3 linked regions of the Egicoccus sp. AB-alg2 genome follow. The protein of the gene in region 3 interacts with the protein of the main gene of each other region in a pairwise test. Links are inferred from orthologs where the notes say so. Each region holds a gene or a part of one and is shown on either strand. Other genes may lie near its edges.

The links. The genes of interacting proteins can lie anywhere in the genome.
Region 1: the proteins of rlmB (region 3) and ACERM0_RS05530 interact in binary tests that used the Escherichia coli proteins (3 or more experiments, as listed by UniProt). The link is inferred for Egicoccus sp. AB-alg2 from one-to-one orthologs.
Region 2: the proteins of rlmB (region 3) and tsaE interact in binary tests that used the Escherichia coli proteins (3 or more experiments, as listed by UniProt). The link is inferred for Egicoccus sp. AB-alg2 from one-to-one orthologs.

The regions. Positions count from the first base shown.
Region 1 is NZ_JBGUAX010000003.1:42,315-45,500, forward strand. Bases 40-3,038 are described here. They hold ACERM0_RS05530 (NAD(P)H-hydrate dehydratase), read left to right. Parts: upstream 40-733; coding sequence 734-2,344; downstream 2,345-3,038. Other genes in these bases: glmS (glutamine--fructose-6-phosphate transaminase (isomerizing)), read left to right, coding at 40-737; alr (alanine racemase), read left to right, coding at 2,341-3,038. Also shown: more of glmS, read left to right, coding at 1-39; more of alr, read left to right, coding at 3,039-3,186. UniProt on the Escherichia coli protein: Bifunctional enzyme that catalyzes the epimerization of the S- and R-forms of NAD(P)HX and the dehydration of the S-form of NAD(P)HX at the expense of ADP, which is converted to AMP.
Region 2 is NZ_JBGUAX010000003.1:46,513-49,635, reverse strand. The notes cover bases 149-3,084. They hold tsaE (tRNA (adenosine(37)-N6)-threonylcarbamoyltransferase complex ATPase subunit type 1 TsaE), read right to left. Parts: upstream 1,901-3,084; coding sequence 1,397-1,900; downstream 149-1,396. Other genes in these bases: ACERM0_RS05540 (P1 family peptidase), read right to left, coding at 2,776-3,084; ACERM0_RS05545 (uracil-DNA glycosylase family protein), read right to left, coding at 1,974-2,624; tsaB (tRNA (adenosine(37)-N6)-threonylcarbamoyltransferase complex dimerization subunit type 1 TsaB), read right to left, coding at 678-1,400; rimI (ribosomal protein S18-alanine N-acetyltransferase), read right to left, coding at 193-681; tsaD (tRNA (adenosine(37)-N6)-threonylcarbamoyltransferase complex transferase subunit TsaD), read right to left, coding at 149-165. In the rest of the region: more of tsaD, read right to left, coding at 1-148; more of ACERM0_RS05540, read right to left, coding at 3,085-3,123. UniProt on the Escherichia coli protein: Required for the formation of a threonylcarbamoyl group on adenosine at position 37 (t(6)A37) in tRNAs that read codons beginning with adenine.
Region 3 is NZ_JBGUAX010000012.1:77,917-81,010, reverse strand. The notes cover bases 12-2,918. They hold rlmB (23S rRNA (guanosine(2251)-2'-O)-methyltransferase RlmB), read right to left. Parts: upstream 1,872-2,918; coding sequence 1,152-1,871; downstream 12-1,151. Other genes in these bases: cysS (cysteine--tRNA ligase), read right to left, coding at 1,961-2,918; sigH (RNA polymerase sporulation sigma factor SigH), read right to left, coding at 389-1,063; ACERM0_RS20485 (prolyl oligopeptidase family serine peptidase), read right to left, coding at 12-342. Also shown: more of ACERM0_RS20485, read right to left, coding at 1-11; more of cysS, read right to left, coding at 2,919-3,094. UniProt on the Escherichia coli protein: Specifically methylates the ribose of guanosine 2251 in 23S rRNA.

The DNA of each region.
Region 1 (3,186 bases), on a different replicon or contig from region 3:
GCGCACCGGTCATCGCGCTGTGCAACATCGTCGGCTCCACGTTGGCCCGCGAGGCCGACGGGGTGCTGTACACCCACGCCGGCCTGGAGGTGGCCGTCGCCTCGACCAAGGCGTTCACCACCCAGATCATCGGGGGGCTGCTGCTGGCCCTCTACCTCGCCCAGCAGCGCGGCCGCATGTATGCCTCGGAGATCGAGGACATCCTCTCGCGCCTGCAACAGGTCCCGCCGGCGCTCGAGCAGGTGCTGGAACTCGACGGCCAGATCCGCGAGCTCGCCGAGCAGTACCAGGGCGTCAACTACACGATGTTCATCGGCCGTCACGTCGGGCTGCCGATCGCCTACGAGGGCGCCCTCAAGCTCAAGGAGATCAGCTACCTCCACGCCGAGGCGTTCGCCGCCGGTGAGATGAAGCACGGCCCCATCGCGCTCATCGAGGAGGGCTCGCTGGTCGTGGCGCTGGCACCGGCCGGGCACGTGTTCGGCAAGATGGTGTCCAACATCCAGGAGGTCCGCGCGCGCGGCGCGGCGGTGCTGGCCATCGGCACCGAGGGCTCGACCGCCGACCTGAAGGCCAACGCCGACCACGTGCTGACGCTGCCGGAGGCGCCGCACGAGCTGGCCGGCCCGATCCTGTCGGTCGTGCCGCTACAGCTGTTCGCCTACCACATCGCCACCCTGCGCGGTGAGGACGTCGACCAGCCCCGCAACCTCGCCAAGACGGTGACCGTCGAGTGAGCCTGCCCCCGCTCAGCGGGGTCGCGGCCGTCGTCCAGGACGCGGCGGACGCCGTGCCGCTGCTGGACGCCGCGGCCGCGCGGGCGGGGGACCAGGCCGCGGTCGCGGCGGGTGACACCTGGCACGGGCTGATGGAGCGCGCCGGAGGGCACCTGGCCCGCGGTGTGCTGCGGCTGGCCGGGCACGGCTACGGGCTGCGGGTCGCCATCCTGGTCGGTCGCGGCAACAACGGCGGTGACGGGTGGGTGGCGGCGCGTCGGCTGACCGCCGCTGGGGCGCAGGCCTGGGTGGTCGCGACCCACGGCCCGGACGCCGAGGTGTCCGACGAGGCGGCCGACATGCGCGACCGGTGGTTGGTCGCGGGCGGGCGCGTGTCGTGGGAGCTGGCCGAACTGGACGGGGCCCTGGCATGGGCGGACGTCGCGGTCGACGCGCTGCTGGGCACCGGCGTCTCCGGCGCACCGCGCGGTGCGGTCGGTCAGGCGTGCTCGGCGCTGTTGCGCGCCCGCGAGGAGGGCCTGCCGGTGGTCGCCTGTGACGTGCCCTCCGGCGTCGGCAGCGACGACGGTTGGGCGTCGGAGGGCGCTGTCGTCGCCGACCTCACCGTCACGTTCGGCGGGCTCAAGCGCGGCCTGCTGCTGCACCCGGGGGCGGCACACGCCGGCACCGTCACGATCGGCGGGCTCGGCCCGTGCTACGCCCCGCCCGCGGGCAGCTGGTCGGCCCTCACCGCCCGTGGTGCGGCGCCGGTCGCGCTGGGCGCGGCGGCCGACAAGCGCCAGCGCGGCGTGGTGCTGGTCGTCGCCGGCGCCGTCGGCACGTCCGGGGCGGCCGCGCTGTGCAGCGCCGGCGCGCTGGCGGCCGGTGCCGGGCTGGTGACGGTCGCCGTACCCGAGCCGGTGCGTGCCGAGGTGGCGGTCCACCACCCGTCGGCGATGGTCCACGGCCTGCCCGCCGGCGACGACGGCGCGCTGTCGCCCGACGCGGTCGACGCCCTGCCGGACCTGGCGACGTTCGATGCGGTCGTGGCCGGCCCCGGCCTCGGCCACGGCCCGGGTGCCGCCGCGGTGGTCGCGCACCTGCGTCGCCACGCCCGCCGCCTCGTGCTGGACGCGGACGCCCTGAACGTCCACCGCGACGACCCCGACACGCTGGCCGACCACGCCGGCGCGCTGGTGCTCACGCCGCACCAGCGCGAGCTCGCCCGCATCGGCGGCGGCGAGGACGGCGACGACGCCTGGCGGCAGCGCGTCGTACGAGTCCCCGACCTGGCCGCCCGTTACGGCGCCGTGCTGGTCGCCAAGGGCCCCGGCACGATCGTGGCCGCCCCCGACGGGCCGGTCTGGGTCGCCCCCAACGGCGGGCCGGCGCTGGGCAGTGGCGGGACCGGCGACGTGCTCGCCGGCGTCGTCGGCGCCGCCGTGGCGAGCACCGACGACGACGAGGTGGCACGCCAGGTCGCGCGGGCGGTCTGGTGGCACGCCGCCGCCGGCGTCCGGGCCGGGCAGGCGTGTGACGCCCGTGCGACCGCCGTCGACCTGCTGGCCGCCCTGCCGGGCGTGCTCGGCGAACTGGCCGGTCATCGTCCACGGCAGGCACGCGCATGATCCGGCCGACCCGCATCGAGGTGGACGCGGCCGCCATCTGCCACAACGCGGCCCGGCTGCGCGAACTGTCTGGCGCCGAGGTGTGCGCCGTGGTCAAGGCCGACGGCTACGGCCACGGGGCGGTGGAGGTGGCCCGCGCGGCGCTGGCCGGGGGCGCGACCTGGCTCGCGGTCGCGCTGGTCGAGGAGGGCCTGGCCCTGCGGGCGGCCGGGGTCGACGCGCCCGTGCTGGTGCTCGCCGAACCGCCCGTGGCGGCCGCCGCCACGATGGTCGCGCAGGCGCTGACGCCGACCGTCTACCGGCCGCCGCTGCTGGCGGCCCTGGACGCGCTCGGGCGCGAGCGCGGCGAGCCGGTCGCCGTCCATCTCAAGGTCGACACCGGCATGGGCCGGGTTGGCGTGCCCGAGCCCGACTGGGACGCCGTGCTGCGCCAGGCCGTCGCGGCCGAGGGGGTGCGCGTCGAGGGGGTCTTCACCCACCTCGCCCGCGCCGACGAGCCCGATCAGGACACGACCCGGCAGCAGCTGGCGGGCTTCGACCGGTTCCTCGCCCGTGCGGCCCGGGCGGGCCTGCCGGCGCCGAAGTGGCGGCACACCGCCAACAGCGCCGGCACGCTGCTGCACGCCGACGCCCGCTACGACCTGGTGCGCCCCGGCATCGCGCTCTACGGACTCTCGCCGGCCCAGGACGTCGACGCGGCCGCGTTCGGGTTGCGCCCCGCCCTGCGGCTGGTCACCGAGGTGTCGTTCGCCAAGCGGGTGACGGCGGGTACCTCGGTGTCCTACGGGCACCGGTGGTCCGCGCCGGCCGACGGTTGGCTCGCCACGCTGCCGCTCGGGTAT
Region 2 (3,123 bases), on a different replicon or contig from region 3:
CAGCGCCTCGAGGTGGGCGCGAGCGGCGACCTCGGGCACCACCCCACCGAACGGCGCATGCAGGTCGACCTGGGAGGCGATGACGTTGGCGCGCAGGGTGAAGCGGTCCTCGACGATGCCGACGGCGGTCTCGTCACAGGACGTCTCGATCCCCAGTACCAACACGTCAGTCCGTCCTCGTTCGCCGGCTCGTCACCGCTGCGCACCGCCGGCCGAGGCGTGCTGCCACATCAGCAGCGCGTCCTCGCCGTCGGGGTAATAGCGCGGACGCTGCCCCTCGACGGTGAAACCCAGTCGACGGTACAGCGCGATGGCCGGCACGTTGGAACGCCGCACCTCCAGGGTGACCCCGGCCGCGCCGGCGGCACGTTCCTGCACGATCAGCTCCTCGAGCAGCCGCCGACCGATCCCCCGGCCGCGCACGGCCGGTGCCACCGCGACGTCCAGGACGTGCACGTCGTCGAGCTGGCGCAGGCCCGCCACGAAGCCGACCACCTCGCCGCCGTCGGTGCGTGCGAGCAGGCAGCGACGGTCACCACGGGTGAGGTCGGCCGCCAGCTGCCGACGGGTGGACTCGGCCAGGCCGGGCAGGGTGCGGAGTTCGTGCAGGTCTGCCGGGCCGGCCGGCTCCACGTGCACCTCGACACGGCCGGTGCCGACGTCGGGCGCCGGCGGACTCACGACGCCTCGCCACCGCGGAGGCGGCCGCGCGTCTCCCAACCGATCTTCGCGTCGGCCTGACGCAGGTAGATCGGCAGCAGGTCCGTGGGCCGCGTGGTCTCCTCGCGCTCGAAGCGCGGGACCGCCAGCTCCGCGAGGTGCGCGGCGTCGGGGCTGGCGTCGAACAGGTCGGACGCGTCCACGCCGACGCGTCGCAGGTCGTCGCGGGCCCGGGCGAGCCCGTCGCCGATGACGAGGCAGTCCTCGCCGGCCGCCTCCAGCTCGGCCGCGAGCTGCGGCGGCGTGCCGACGCGCAGCTCGGTCTGGCGCTGCACCCCGCCGGGCACGGCGCGGTAGAGCGCCCAGAACAGCTCGCCACGGCGGGCGTCGATCACGGCGCAGATCAGCCGGCGGACGTGGCGGGCCTGGAAGGCGATCACGTCCAGCCCGGACAGGCCGACCACGGGCAGGTCGCGGGCGGCCGCGAACGCCTGCGCGGTCGCGATGCCGACACGCAGGCCGGTGTACAGCCCCGGGCCGAGGCCGACGGCGACCCCCGTCACGCGCTCGACGTCGACGCCGGCCTGCGTCAGGCAGAACCGGATGGCCGGCGCCAGGAACTCGCCGTGACGCCGCGCGACGCCCAGCGAGGCCGACGCGACCACGCCGTCGTTGCCGACCAGCGCCACGGAGGACTGGCCGGTCGAGGTCTCCAGACCAAGGACGAGCACGTCGGTCACCCTTCCACGCGCCAGGCGGCGCACGCGTCGGCGAGGTCCTCGAGCCGCCGCTGCCAGTGCGGCCCGGTCGGGCGCAGGCGCACGAGCCGGTCGCCGTCGAGGTCCTCGTCGTCGGCCAGCGTGAGCTCGACGTCCAGCCGGTCGTCGGGCAGCAGGGACGCCACGGCGTCACCCCACTCCACGAACGTGACCACGTCCGGCGCCAGCACCTCGTCGCCGAGGTCCAGGACGTCCTGCAGGCGGTCGAGCCGGTAGACGTCGCAGTGCACGATCGGTACGTCGGCCTCGGGATAGGTGCGCACCAGGGTGAACGTCGGCGACGTCACGCGGTCGTGGACGCCGAGCGCCCGGGCGGCCCCCTGGACGAAGCACGTCTTGCCGGCGCCCAGTTCGCCGCTGAGGGCGACGACGTCACCGGGCGCGAGCATCGGCGCCAGCGCGGCCGCGAGCTCGCGGGTCTGTTCCGGCGCCTTGGAGCGCAGCGTCAGCACGGGCAGCACGGCGGCGGTTCTCGTCAGGTCGGGGTCGACGGGCGGGGCGGCCGCCGGCGTCGTCGACGAGACGCGTGGGCCGCTAGGAGCCGACGGCCGTCCGGGACCGCAGCTCGGCCAGGGTCTGCGCGCCGGTCGGCAACCGCCCGTCGAGCACCGCCTTGGCGGCGGTGAGGTCGCGGCGGAGCGTCACCGCGGCTTGCGGCACGCCCCGGACCGCGTCGGCGGGGTGGTACGTCGGGATCAGCGTGATCCCCTGGATGTCCAGACGGTAGCCGGCCACGCGCTCGATGGAGACGGGACGGCGCAGCAGCACGCTGGCGGCGAACGAGCCCAGCGCCACGATGACCTCCGGGCGGACGAGCCGGAGCTGGGTGCGGAAGTGCTGGGAGCAGGCCTCGACCTCGCTGGCGGTGGCGGGCCGGTCGTCGCCCGGGCGGCACTTCACGAGCGTGGTCAGGTAGACGTCCTGCTTGTCCAGGCCGGCAACCTGCAACGCCTGGTCGAGCACGTTGCCGGTCCCGCCGGCGAACGGGCGGCCCTGGAGGTCCTCGTGCCGACGCGGTTTGGAGCCGACGACCATCAGCCGGGCGTCGAAGGGGCCCTCGCCGACCACCGGCGTCGTCCGGCCGCTGTACAGCTCGCAGGCCGTGCAGGCACGAACTGCTCGCTCGAGTTCCCGCTTGAGGCGGGCCGGTGACACGGCCGCCGGCGTCATCAGATCGCTGGCCACGCTCATCCCTCCCCACACCGGAAGGGGTGAGCCACCGACCGGTGCACCGTGTGCGACACGCTAGCGGGCGAGGCGCAGATGCGACGGAACGGAACGATGAGCGCGCAGTCGTCTCACCGAACGCTCACTCCTGCAAGCGTTCGATGCCGCGTCAGTGGCCGTCGGCGAGACCCGGAAGGCCACGACGGCCGGCCGCCAGGAGCGGACCGCGGCGCACCGCCTCGGCGACCGCCTCGGCGGCGAGGTGGGCGACCAGGTCGACGCTGGCGGTGACCTCGCCGGTGGCGAGGCAGAACAGCGCGTCGCCGTCCGACTCCGTGTGGGCCGGCCGCAGGGCACGGGCCAGCCCGGAGTGGCCGAGGTCGGCGACCCGGTGGGCGTCGCGCTTGGTCAGGCGGGCGTCGGTGACGACGCAGCCGAGCACCGTGTTGCCGCTGGGGCCGCCGGCCTGGCCGGCGCCGGTGGGGACGCCCTCCGGGCCGTCGTCGCCGCCGGGCGG
Region 3 (3,094 bases):
GTCCGGCGACCAGGCGAAGTCGGACACGCCCAGGGGCAGGTCGGTGCGCCGGTGGGCCTCGCCGCCGTCGGCCCACATGATCACCAGCTGCGGCTTCTCGCCCTCCTCGACGCCCGTGCGCAGGAAGGCCAGGCAGCGGCCGTCGGGCGACCAGCGCGGCGAGCGGTCGGACGGGCCGTGCGTGTAGCGCCGGGTGCGCATGCCGTCGAACAGGTGGATGGTCCGCAGGGTGCGGTCGTCGTCGACGTCCAGTTCGGCCAGCACGAAGGCGACGCGGGTGCCGTCGGGGTGCAGCTGCGGGTCGCCGGGCAGCACCAGGTGTTCGAGGTCGGTCGCACGCACGCGCAAGGCTCCTGCTGGTCGCGTCGGGGCGCGCGACGCTAGCGGGCTAGGCGGCCGGTCGGTCCTCGAGCTTGCGCTTGACGCGCTGCAGCGCGTTGTCGACCGCCTTCACGTGCCGGCCGAGCCGGTCGGCGATCTCCTCGTACGTCCGCCCCTCCACGTACAGCCCCAGCACCTGCGCCTCCAACCCGGAGAGCGAGGCGTCCAGCGCCGCCCGCAGCCGGCCCAGGTCGTCGTCGGCGACGACGACGGCCAGCGGGTCGGGGGCGTCGGTCGCCGGCAGGACCTCGCCGATCGTCACGTCGGGCCGCGAGTCGTGCGGGCGGTCCAGGCTGACCGAGGTGTTCAGCGGCCGGTGCTTGTGCCGCGTCGCGCCGCGGACCGCGGTCAGCACCTGCCGGGTGATGCACAGCTCGGCGAACGACCGGAAGGACGCGCCCGAACGGGGTGAGAAGTCCCGGACGGCCTTGAACAGGCCGAGCATCGCCTCCTGCGCGAGATCGTCCTGGTCACCGCCGACCAGGAAGTAGTTGCGCGCCCGGGCCTGCGCGAGCGGCCGGTAGCGCAACAGCAGTTCGGTCGTGGCGGTCTCGTCGCCGCCGCGGGCACGGTCGACCAGCGCCTCGTCGGTTAGGGCGTGGTGCCGCGCCCCGGAGCGCCGCCGTCGCCGGACCGCCGGTGCTCGCCGCGCCGAGGTGGCCAGGCCCGTCCGCTGCGTCATGCTCGCCCTCCGGCCGGGGCCGGCCCCCGGTCGTAGGGCTCAACGAGGCACGCGCGCGCGGGTTGCGGCGCCGGTCACGGCCGGTCGGTCACGACCGTTGGCGCAGCACCTCGTAGAGCGCCACGCCGGCCGCCACCGAGGCGTTGAGCGAGCCGACCGCACCGTGCATGGGCAGGCGCACGAGTTCGTCGCACGTTTCGGCCGTCAGCCGCGACAGGCCGCGGCCCTCGGCGCCGACGACCAGGACGACCGGGTCGGCCAGCAGCCGGCTGTCGGCGATGTCCGTGGGGGCGTCACCGTCGAGCCCCACCGCCCAGACGCCCTCCCCCTGCAACGAGCGGATCGTGCGCACGAGGTTCGTGACCTGCACGACCGGCAGGTGTGCGAGCGCCCCGGCGGCGGCCTTCTCCGCGGTCGGGGTGACCGAGGCCGCCCGGCGGGCGGGCACCAGCAGCCCGTGGGCGCCGACCGCGTCGGCGGTCCTGGCGATCGAGCCGAGGTTGTGCGGATCGGTGACGGAGTCCAGCGCGACGAGCAGCAGCGGCCGGTCGCCGGCGCGACGGCGGACCTCGTCGAGCGACGCGTACGCGAACGCCGGCGCGAGTGCCAGCACGCCCTGGTGGACGAGGCCCTCGGCGCGCTCGTCGACCCGGGCGCGGTCGACCTCGTCGACGTGCACGCCGGCGCGTCGGGCCAGGGCGAGGATCTCGTCGAGCACGGGGGAGGCGTCACGCGTGTCGGCCACGAGCACGCGGCGCACCGGGCGGCCCGCCCGGAGCAGCTCGCGGACCGGGTGGAGACCCACCACGATGCGCCCGTCGCCGCGACGCGGCTCGCCGCCGCGGGGGCCGCCCCCACGCCGCCCGCCGCGACGGTTCGGGGCGGGACGCGGCCGGGTCACGCCACGTACCAGCGCGGCCCGTCGGGGCGGTCCTCGACGACCACCCCCGCCGCGGCGAGCTGGTCGCGGATGCGGTCGGCCGTGGCGAAGTCCTTGCCGGCGCGCGCCTCGGCCCGCTGGTCGAGCAGCTGGCGGATGAGCGGCTCCAGCTGCCGTTCGAGCGTCGACGCGTCCGCCAGCGCGGCCTCGAGGCCCAGCCCGAAGACGCCGTCGCCGACGTCCACGAGCGCCGCGGCGAGCCCGGCGACCTCGGCACGGGCGTCCGCGTCACCCTTCTCCGCGATCGGGAGTCGCTCGTTGCCGGTGGACACGAGGTCGTGGAGCGCGGCGACCGCCTGCGGTGCGTTGAGGTCGTCGTCCATGGCCGCCCGGAACGCGTCCAGGTGCGCCGCGGCGGCCGCGGTGTCGGGTTCGGCGCCGTCGGCCGCCCGACGCGCCGAGCGCAGGAACGTGGTGAGGCGCTGGTGGGCGGCGGCCGCGTCGCGCAGCCGCTCGTCCTCGTAGGTGAGCGGGCTGCGGTGGTGGGCCGAGAGGTACCACAGGCGCAGCGGGCCGACGCCCCACTCGTCGAGCGCCTCCTGCAGTCCGACGACGTTGCCGACGGACTTGGACATCTTCTCCTCGCCCATGCGCACCATGCCGTTGTGGACCCAGTGGCGGGCGAAGACGCCACCGTGGGCGGCCTCGTGCTGGGCGATCTCGTTCTCGTGATGCGGGAAGACCAGGTCGAGGCCGCCGCAGTGGATGTCGAAGCCCTCGCCGAGGTGCTTGGCCGCCATCGCCGAGCACTCGATGTGCCAGCCGGGGCGACCGTCGCCCCACGGGGACGGCCACGACGGCTCGCCGGGCTTGGCCGACTTCCACATCGCGAAGTCGAGCGGGTCCTCCTTGCGGTCGGCGTCGACGACGTCCTCGCCCTGCTGCATGTCGTCGATGCGCCGCCGCGACAGCTTGCCGTAGCCCTCGAAGGAGCGGACCCGGAAGAAGACGTCGCCGTCCACGGCGTACGCCTTGTCCTGGTCGATCAGTTCCTGGATCAGCGCCTGCATCTCCAGCAGGTGGCCGGTCGCGAGCGGCTGCACGTCGGGCGGCAGCACCCCCAGCGCGTCCATGGTCCGGTTCCAGGCCCG